Parazoarcus communis: one gene and its partner. Each later gene encodes a partner of the first gene's protein in a complex. Links are inferred from orthologs where the notes say so. Each region holds a gene or a part of one and is shown on either strand. Other genes may lie near its edges.

What was found.
Region 2: the proteins of uvrA (region 1) and mfd are in contact, whole or in part, in a crystal structure (PDB 4DFC), measured with the Escherichia coli proteins. The link is inferred for Parazoarcus communis from one-to-one orthologs.

The regions. Positions count from the first base shown.
Region 1 is NZ_CP022188.1:624,870-628,449, reverse strand. The notes cover bases 2-3,360. They hold uvrA (excinuclease ABC subunit UvrA), read right to left. Parts: upstream 3,025-3,360; coding sequence 202-3,024; downstream 2-201. Other genes in these bases: CEW87_RS02885 (MFS transporter), read left to right, coding at 3,117-3,360; CEW87_RS02895 (hypothetical protein), read right to left, coding at 2-99. Outside these bases: more of CEW87_RS02895, read right to left, coding at 1-1; more of CEW87_RS02885, read left to right, coding at 3,361-3,580. UniProt on the Escherichia coli protein: The UvrABC repair system catalyzes the recognition and processing of DNA lesions. UvrA is an ATPase and a DNA-binding protein. A damage recognition complex composed of 2 UvrA and 2 UvrB subunits scans DNA for abnormalities.
Region 2 is NZ_CP022188.1:3,795,528-3,799,724, forward strand. What follows is about bases 167-4,142. They hold mfd (transcription-repair coupling factor), read left to right. Parts: upstream 167-495; coding sequence 496-3,942; downstream 3,943-4,142. Other genes in these bases: CEW87_RS17380 (putative metalloprotease CJM1_0395 family protein), read left to right, coding at 167-401; CEW87_RS17390 (sensor histidine kinase), read left to right, coding at 3,939-4,142. In the rest of the region: more of CEW87_RS17380, read left to right, coding at 1-166; more of CEW87_RS17390, read left to right, coding at 4,143-4,197. UniProt on the Escherichia coli protein: Couples transcription and DNA repair by recognizing RNA polymerase (RNAP) stalled at DNA lesions. Mediates ATP-dependent release of RNAP and its truncated transcript from the DNA, and recruitment of nucleotide excision repair machinery to the damaged site.

The DNA of each region.
Region 1 (3,580 bases):
GAGGCCAAGTCCGGCGTCCTTCAAAGTCTGGAGAAAGCGGATACGCCGCTCAACACGCTGCGCGTATTGTGTTCTGGCGGTGCTGTCCGGTTCGGTCATGGTGTGTCCCGGTCATGTTGATAACAGCGCTATCCTTATACGACTAAGGTGGCATCGCAAGCGCCGGAAGGCGCGTGAATGTAAGCGCAGGTGTCGAACGTCCTATGCCGACAGGGCCTTCGCCAGGTAACGGCCGGTGTAGCTGGCGACGCAGGAGGCGATCTCTTCGGGTGGACCTGCACACACGATGGTGCCGCCGCCGTTGCCGCCCTCGGGGCCCATGTCGATAACCCAGTCAGCGGTCTTGATGACGTCGAGGTTGTGCTCGATGACGACGATGGTGTTGCCGTGGTCGCGCAGTCGGTGCAGCACCTTCAGCAGGAGCTCGATGTCCTGGAAATGAAGCCCGGTCGTGGGTTCGTCGAGAATGTAGAGGGTGCGGCCGGTGTCGCGCTTCGATAGTTCGAGTGCGAGCTTGACGCGCTGGGCCTCGCCGCCGGAGAGCGTGGTCGCGCTCTGGCCCAGACGGATATATCCCAGGCCGACCTCGGTTAGGGTCTCGAGTTTGCGTGCGACCGCGGGCACCGCACGGAAGAAGTCGAAGCCCTGCTCGACTGTCATATCAAGGACTTCGTAAATCGTCTTGCCCTTGTAGCGGATCTCGAGCGTTTCACGGTTGTAGCGTTTGCCGTGGCAGGTGTCGCAGGGGACGTACATGTCGGGCAGAAAGTGCATTTCAACCTTGATCATGCCGTCCCCCTGGCATGCCTCGCAGCGTCCGCCTTTTACGTTGAACGAGAATCTTCCCGGGCCGTAGCCGCGGGCACGTGCCTCCGGGACGCCTGCGAAGAGCTCGCGGATCGGCGTCATCAGTCCGGTGTAGGTTGCCGGGTTCGAGCGCGGTGTGCGTCCGATCGGCGACTGATCGACGGTGATGACCTTGTCGAATGCATCCAGTCCCTCAAGGGCAACGTACGGTGCCGGTTCGGCGTGCGAACGGTACAGGTGCTGTGCTGCGACGGCGGCAAGCGTATCGTTGATCAGGGTCGACTTGCCCGATCCGGACACGCCGGTGACGCAGATGAACAAGCCTACGGGCAGGGCGAGGTCAACATCCTTGAGATTGTTGCCGCTTGCGCCGCGCAGGTGGACCATGCGGGATGCGTCTGCTGGCGTGCGCCTGGGCGGGATGGCAATGCGTCGCCGGCCCGACAGATAGGCGCCGGTCACAGACGCTTCGCAGGCGATGACCTCTTCAGGCTTGCCGCTGGCGATGATGTGGCCACCGTGCTCGCCCGCGCCCGGCCCCATGTCGACAAGGTGGTCCGCGCTGCGAATGGCGTCCTCGTCATGTTCGACCACGATGACGGTATTGCCGAGATCCCGGAGCCGGCGGAGGGTTTCCAGCAGTCGGTCGTTGTCTCTCTGGTGCAGCCCGATCGAGGGTTCGTCGAGCACGTACATCACCCCGGTCAGACCGGAGCCGATCTGGCTCGCCAGACGGATGCGCTGCGCCTCTCCGCCCGACAGCGTGTCGGCCGCGCGATCCAGGGAAAGGTAGTCGAGACCGACATTGGTCAGAAAGCTGAGGCGATCGGCTATCTCCTTGACGATCTTGTCAGCGATTCGGGCGCGATGGCCTTCGAGCTGCAAGTGTTCGAAAAAGGTCTTGCACTCGGCGAGCGGCAGGCGGCTCACCGCAGGCAAGGCGCTGCCGCCGATCAGCACATGGCGTGCGTCGGCGCGCAGACGGGTGCCTTCGCAGCTTGGGCAGGGGCGCGTACTGCGAAACTTGAGCAGTTCCTCGCGCACGGCAGCCGAGTCGGTTTCACGAAGGCGGCGCTCAAGGTTGGGGACGATGCCCTCAAAGGGGTGTTCCTTCACCACCATGCGGCCATTGTCCGCGAGATACACAAAGGCGATTTTCTCGCGGCCCGATCCGCTCAAAATGATCTCGCGAATTTCGGCAGGCAGGGTCTCAAAGGGCGCCTCGATGTCGAACTCGTAATGGTTCGACAGGCTGGAGAGCATCTGGAAGTAGAACTGGTTGCGGCGGTCCCAGCCCCGGATGGCGCCGGATGCGAGCGAGAGTTCAGGGTGGGCAACGACGCGCTGGGGGTCGAAGAAGTCCACCTGGCCCAGGCCGTCGCACTTCGGGCAGGCACCTGCGGGGTTGTTGAAGGAAAACAGTCTGGGTTCCAGTTCGCCAAGTGCGTAGCTGCAGACGGGGCAGGCGAAGCGGGCCGAGAACAGATGTTCTGCCTGTGAGTCCATCTCAACCGCAATCGCACGGCCGTCGGCGTGGGTGAGGGCGGTTTCGAAGGACTCGGCAATGCGTCCGCGAAGATCGGGGCGCACCTTGAAGCGATCGATGACGACTTCCACCGTGTGGCGTTTGCCCTTTTCCAGCGGCGGCATGCTGTCGAGTTCGTGCACCTCGCCGTCCACTCGCACGCGTACGAAACCCTGGGCGCGGAGCTCGGAAAACAGGTCGTGCTGCTCGCCCTTTCGCCCTTCAACGACGGGGGCGAGAATCATCAGCCGGGTTTCCGCTGGCAAGGCGAGCACATGGTCGACCATTTGCGCCACGCTCTGTGCCTCAAGGGCGTGCTCGGGGTGGTCGGGGCAGTGAGGCGTGCCCGCCCGTGCATACAGGAGACGCAGATAGTCATGAATCTCGGTGACGGTGCCGACTGTCGAGCGCGGATTGTGGCTGGTGGCCTTCTGCTCGATCGAAATGGCAGGTGAGAGGCCTTCTATCAGGTCCACATCGGGCTTTTCCATCAGCTGCAGAAACTGACGGGCGTAGGCCGACAGCGACTCTACATAGCGACGCTGGCCTTCGGCGTACAGGGTGTCAAAGGCGAGAGAGGACTTGCCCGAGCCCGACAGACCGGTGATGACCGTAAGCCGGTTGCGTGGCAGATCAAGGCTGATGTTCTTGAGATTGTGGGTGCGGGCACCGCGGATGCGGATTTCGTCCATGAGCGTGGCTGCGCGAGGGGGAACACAAAACTATAAGAGAGAAGCCGCTCCGGGCCAATGTTAGAATCACCTTCTTTTTCGCCGCGTCCAGCATGTCTCAACCCCTACGTGATCCGATGACGCCCGCCGAGCGTCGAGCCGGGATCAGCCTCGCGTCCATCTTTGCGCTGCGCATGCTGGGGCTATTCCTGATTCTGCCCGTGTTCGCGGTACACGCACGCACGATCCCCGGCGGCGACAACCTCACCCTGGTGGGGCTGGCGATTGGTGCCTACGGCGCGACGCAGGCGCTGCTGCAGATTGCCTTTGGCGCGGCTTCGGACCGGTTTGGTCGCAAGCCGGTGATCCTGTTCGGCTTGGTGTTGTTCGTGCTCGGCAGCGCGATCGCAGCCATGGCGGGCGATATCTACATGGTCATCGTCGGGCGGGTGCTGCAGGGGGCTGGCGCGATTTCGGCGGCAGTCACCGCCCTTGCTGCCGACCTTACCCGGGATCAGCACCGCACCAAGGTGATGGCAATGATCGGGTCGAGCATCGGGCTGGTTTTTGCGGCCTC
Region 2 (4,197 bases), 3.2 Mb from region 1 along the record:
ACAAGCAGGTTCGCGCACACGAACAGGCGCATGTCTCGGCTGGCGGCGAACTGATTACCTCCCGCGCCAGCTTCACTTACCAGGTGGGGCCCGATAGCAAGCGCTACGCAGTCGCGGGCGAGGTCGGTATCGACACCTCGCCGGGCAGCACGCCCGAAGAAACCCTCGAACGAGCAGCAAGAATTCGCGCAGCAGCGCTGGCGCCCGCCGATCCCTCCGCGCAGGACCGTCAGGTCGCAGCACAGGCGGACCGCATGGCGACCGAAGCGCGCCAGGAACTCAATGCCCAGGACAACGTGGAGCCGACCCGCGCTGACCGGCGCGAGACTGCACTGGCACGCCTCGTTTCACAGGTCAGTGCGACCCCGTCGGAGCAGTCGCAGATCGACACCTACGCCTGAGATCACCGGCTGACGGCCCGATCGGAGGTCAGGGATGAGTGGTTCGCCTATAATTGGCCGCTTTCCTGCTGCAAGAACGCCTCCGCGACGCCCCATGCCCTCCTCCATCGACAAGCTGCTGCCCACCGTTTCCGCCCTTGCATTGCCCAAGACCGGTAGACGGATTGACCTGCCCCAACTGAGCGGGTCGGCCGACGCGCTCGTGATTGCGCAGCTGGCAGGCCGCGGGCGGATGATCGCAGTGGTTACCGCCAACCCGATCGATGCCCAGCGCCTTCAGGACGAGATCGCATGGCTCGCACCCGGACTGCGCCTGCACCTGCTTCCGGACTGGGAAACCCTGCCCTACGACAGTTTTTCGCCCCACCAGGACCTGATCTCCGAGCGCCTGTCCACGCTGTATGCGATCACCCGCAGCGAGGCCGACGTGGTCCTGGTGCCGGCGAGCACCGCACTCTATCGCATGGCGCCACCGGCCTTTCTTGCGGCCTATACCTTCTTTCTTAAGCAGGGCGAACAACTGGACGTCGAACAACTGCGCATGCAGATGGCCGTCGCCGGCTATGCGCATGTGACCCAGGTCGTCAGCCCGGGCGAGTTCTCGGTACGCGGCGGACTGGTTGACCTCTACCCGATGGGCTCCCCCCTGCCCTACCGGATCGACCTCTTCGACGACGAAGTCGAAAGCATCAAGACCTTCGATCCCGACACCCAGCGCACGGTCTACCCGGTCAAGGAGATTCGCCTGTTGCCAGCGCGGGAGTTTCCGCTCGACGACAAGGGTCGCAGCCGCTTTCGTGGTCAGTTCCGCGAAACCTTCGAGGGCGACCCGACGCGAGCAACGATCTACAAGGATGTCTCCAACGGCATCGCGCCGGCAGGTATCGAGTATTACCTTCCGCTGTTCTTCGAAGAAGTTGCCACACTGTTCGACTACTTGCCCGCCGATACACCGGTACTGCTGCATCGCGACGTGCCGGGTGCGATTGCCGAGTTCTGGCGCGATACGCGCTCACGCTACGATCTGCTCAAGGGCGATCGCACGCGCCCGGTGATGGCGCCCGAAGCGCTGTTTCTGAGCGACGAAGCCTTCTTCATCGCCCTGAAGGACCACCCACGGCTGGTCCTTGGCAGCAGCAGCGAGAGCGCCGGCACGCCTGCCGCCCTGCCCCTTCCCGACATCGCGGTGGAGCGCAAGGCGAGCGACCCGCTGCACAAGCTCAAGGCCTTCTGCGCCGCATTCGACGGTCGGGTGCTGCTGCTCGCGGACTCGCCCGGTCGGCGCGAAACCATGGCCGAGTATCTCGCTGAATATGGCGTCAAGCCCGAAGCCAGTGCCGATTTCGACGGTTTCGCCGAGTCCGGAGAGGTGATTGCGCTCGGCACGGCACCACTGGGCGCGGGCTTCATCCTGCCCGAAGCCAGGCTCGCCATCATTACCGAAACCGAGCTGTACGCCGCGACTGCCCGCACCCGTGCCCGTCGCGACAACCGCAAGGCCGCAACGATGGAGGGCTGGCTGCGCGATCTGTCGGAACTCAAGATCGGCGACCCGGTAGTGCACGTTTCGCACGGTATCGGGCGCTACCTTGGCCTGATTCACATGAATCTCGGTGAAGGGGATACCGAGTTTCTGCATCTCGAATACAACGGTGGCGACAAGCTCTACGTACCCGTATCGCAACTGCACGTCATCACGCGCTATGCGGGCGCTGACCCGGAGAATCTCGACCTCCACCGGCTCGGCTCGGGGCAATGGGAGAAGGCCAAGAAGAAGGCTGCGATGCAGGTGCGCGATACCGCTGCCGAACTGCTCTCGCTCTACGCCCAGCGTGCTGCCCGACCGGGGCACCGCTTCGACTTCAAGCAACATGATCTGGAGGCCTTCGCCGAGGCCTTCGGGTTCGAAACCACCCCCGACCAGCAGGCGGCCATCGACGCCGTGGTAACCGACATGAAGTCGGGCCGGCCGATGGATCGCCTGGTGTGCGGCGACGTCGGCTTCGGCAAGACCGAAGTCGCGCTGCGTGCGGCGTTTATCGCGGTCGCTGACGGCAAACAGGTGGTGGTGCTGTGCCCGACCACCCTGCTCGCCGAACAGCACTACCAGACCTTTGCCGACCGCTTCGCCGACTGGCCAATCAAGATTGCCGAACTGTCGCGTTTCAAGTCGGCCAAGGAGCAGACCGAGGCACTGCTTCAGCTCGGCGAGGGCAAGGTCGACATCATCATTGGCACGCACCGCCTGTTGCAGAAGGACGTGGTGTTCAAACGCCTCGGCCTGGTAATCATCGACGAAGAGCACCGCTTTGGTGTGCGTCAGAAGGAGGCCCTCAAGCAGTTGCGCAGCGAGGTCGACATCCTCACCCTCACCGCCACCCCGATTCCGCGTACGCTGGGCCTTGCGATGGAGGGGCTGCGCGAATTCTCGGTGATCGCAACCGCGCCGCAGAAGCGCCTGGCGATCAAGACTTTCGTGCAGCGCTGGAGCAAGGGCATCGTGCGCGAGGCGGTGTTGCGCGAGTTCAAACGCGGCGGCCAGGTCTACTTCCTGCACAACGAAGTCGACACCATCGAGAACATGCGCAACGACCTCGCCGAGCTGCTGCCCGAGGCCCGCATCGTGGTCGGGCACGGACAGCTGCCGGAGCGCGAACTCGAGCGCGTGATGCGCGACTTCACCCAGCAGCGAGCCAACCTGCTGTTGTGCACCACCATTATCGAAACCGGCATCAACATCCCGACCGCCAACACCATCATCATGAATCGCGCCGACCGCTTCGGTCTGGCGCAGCTTCACCAGCTGCGTGGCCGAGTCGGCCGCAGCCACCATCAGGCCTACGCTTACCTGCTGACCGATGCCAACGCCAAGCCGTCGGCTCAGGCGCAGAAACGCCTCGAAGCCATCGCGATGATGGACGAGCTGGGCTCGGGTTTCTATCTGGCGATGCACGACCTCGAGATCCGGGGCGCAGGTGAGGTACTGGGAGAACATCAGTCCGGCGAAATCCAGCAGATCGGCTTCAGTCTCTACACCGAGATGCTCAAGCATGCAGTCCGGGATCTTCAGGCCGGCAAGGAGCCCGACCTCAGTCAGCCCCTGGAAGTGGTTTCCGAGATCAACCTGCACACGCCCGCCCTGCTCCCCACCGAATATTGCCCTGATGTTCAGGAACGCCTGACGCTATACAAGCGCCTGGCCAACTGCGAGGCCGAAGAAGAGCTGCGCGATCTGCAGGAAGAACTCATTGACCGCTTCGGCGAACTCCCGCCGCAGACCCTCGCGCTCCTCGAAACCCACCGCATGCGCCTTCTGCTCAAGCCCTGGGACGTGCAGAAGCTCGACGCATCCGACGCACAGATCAGCATCCAGTTCGGCAAGGCTGCGCCCATCGATCCGGTCAAGGTCATTTTCCTGATCCAGAAGGATCGCAGCACGAAAATGGCCGGGCCGGACAAACTCATCCGCCGCGTCAGCCTCCCCGACCTCAAACAGAGAGTAAAAGCCGTACGTGAGTTGCTGAACGCGGTGAAAGCTTGAGTTTGGGCCAGTCACCATCAATCCGGCGTCCCTTCGCGTACATCCGGATCCTGGTCTTCTGTCTTGCGCTTCTGCCGGCACTTGTGCTGGCGCAGGCTGGCGAACCCGTTGCCCTTGCCGTTCTTGTCGATCCAGATGGAACGGAAACGATCGAGCGCATCAGCGCGCCAGCGCGTGCGCACGAGTTTATCGAGGTCACGAACGGGTTTTCCGCTGGCTACACACGCAAGGTGCATTGGTTCCGCTTCACGCTCG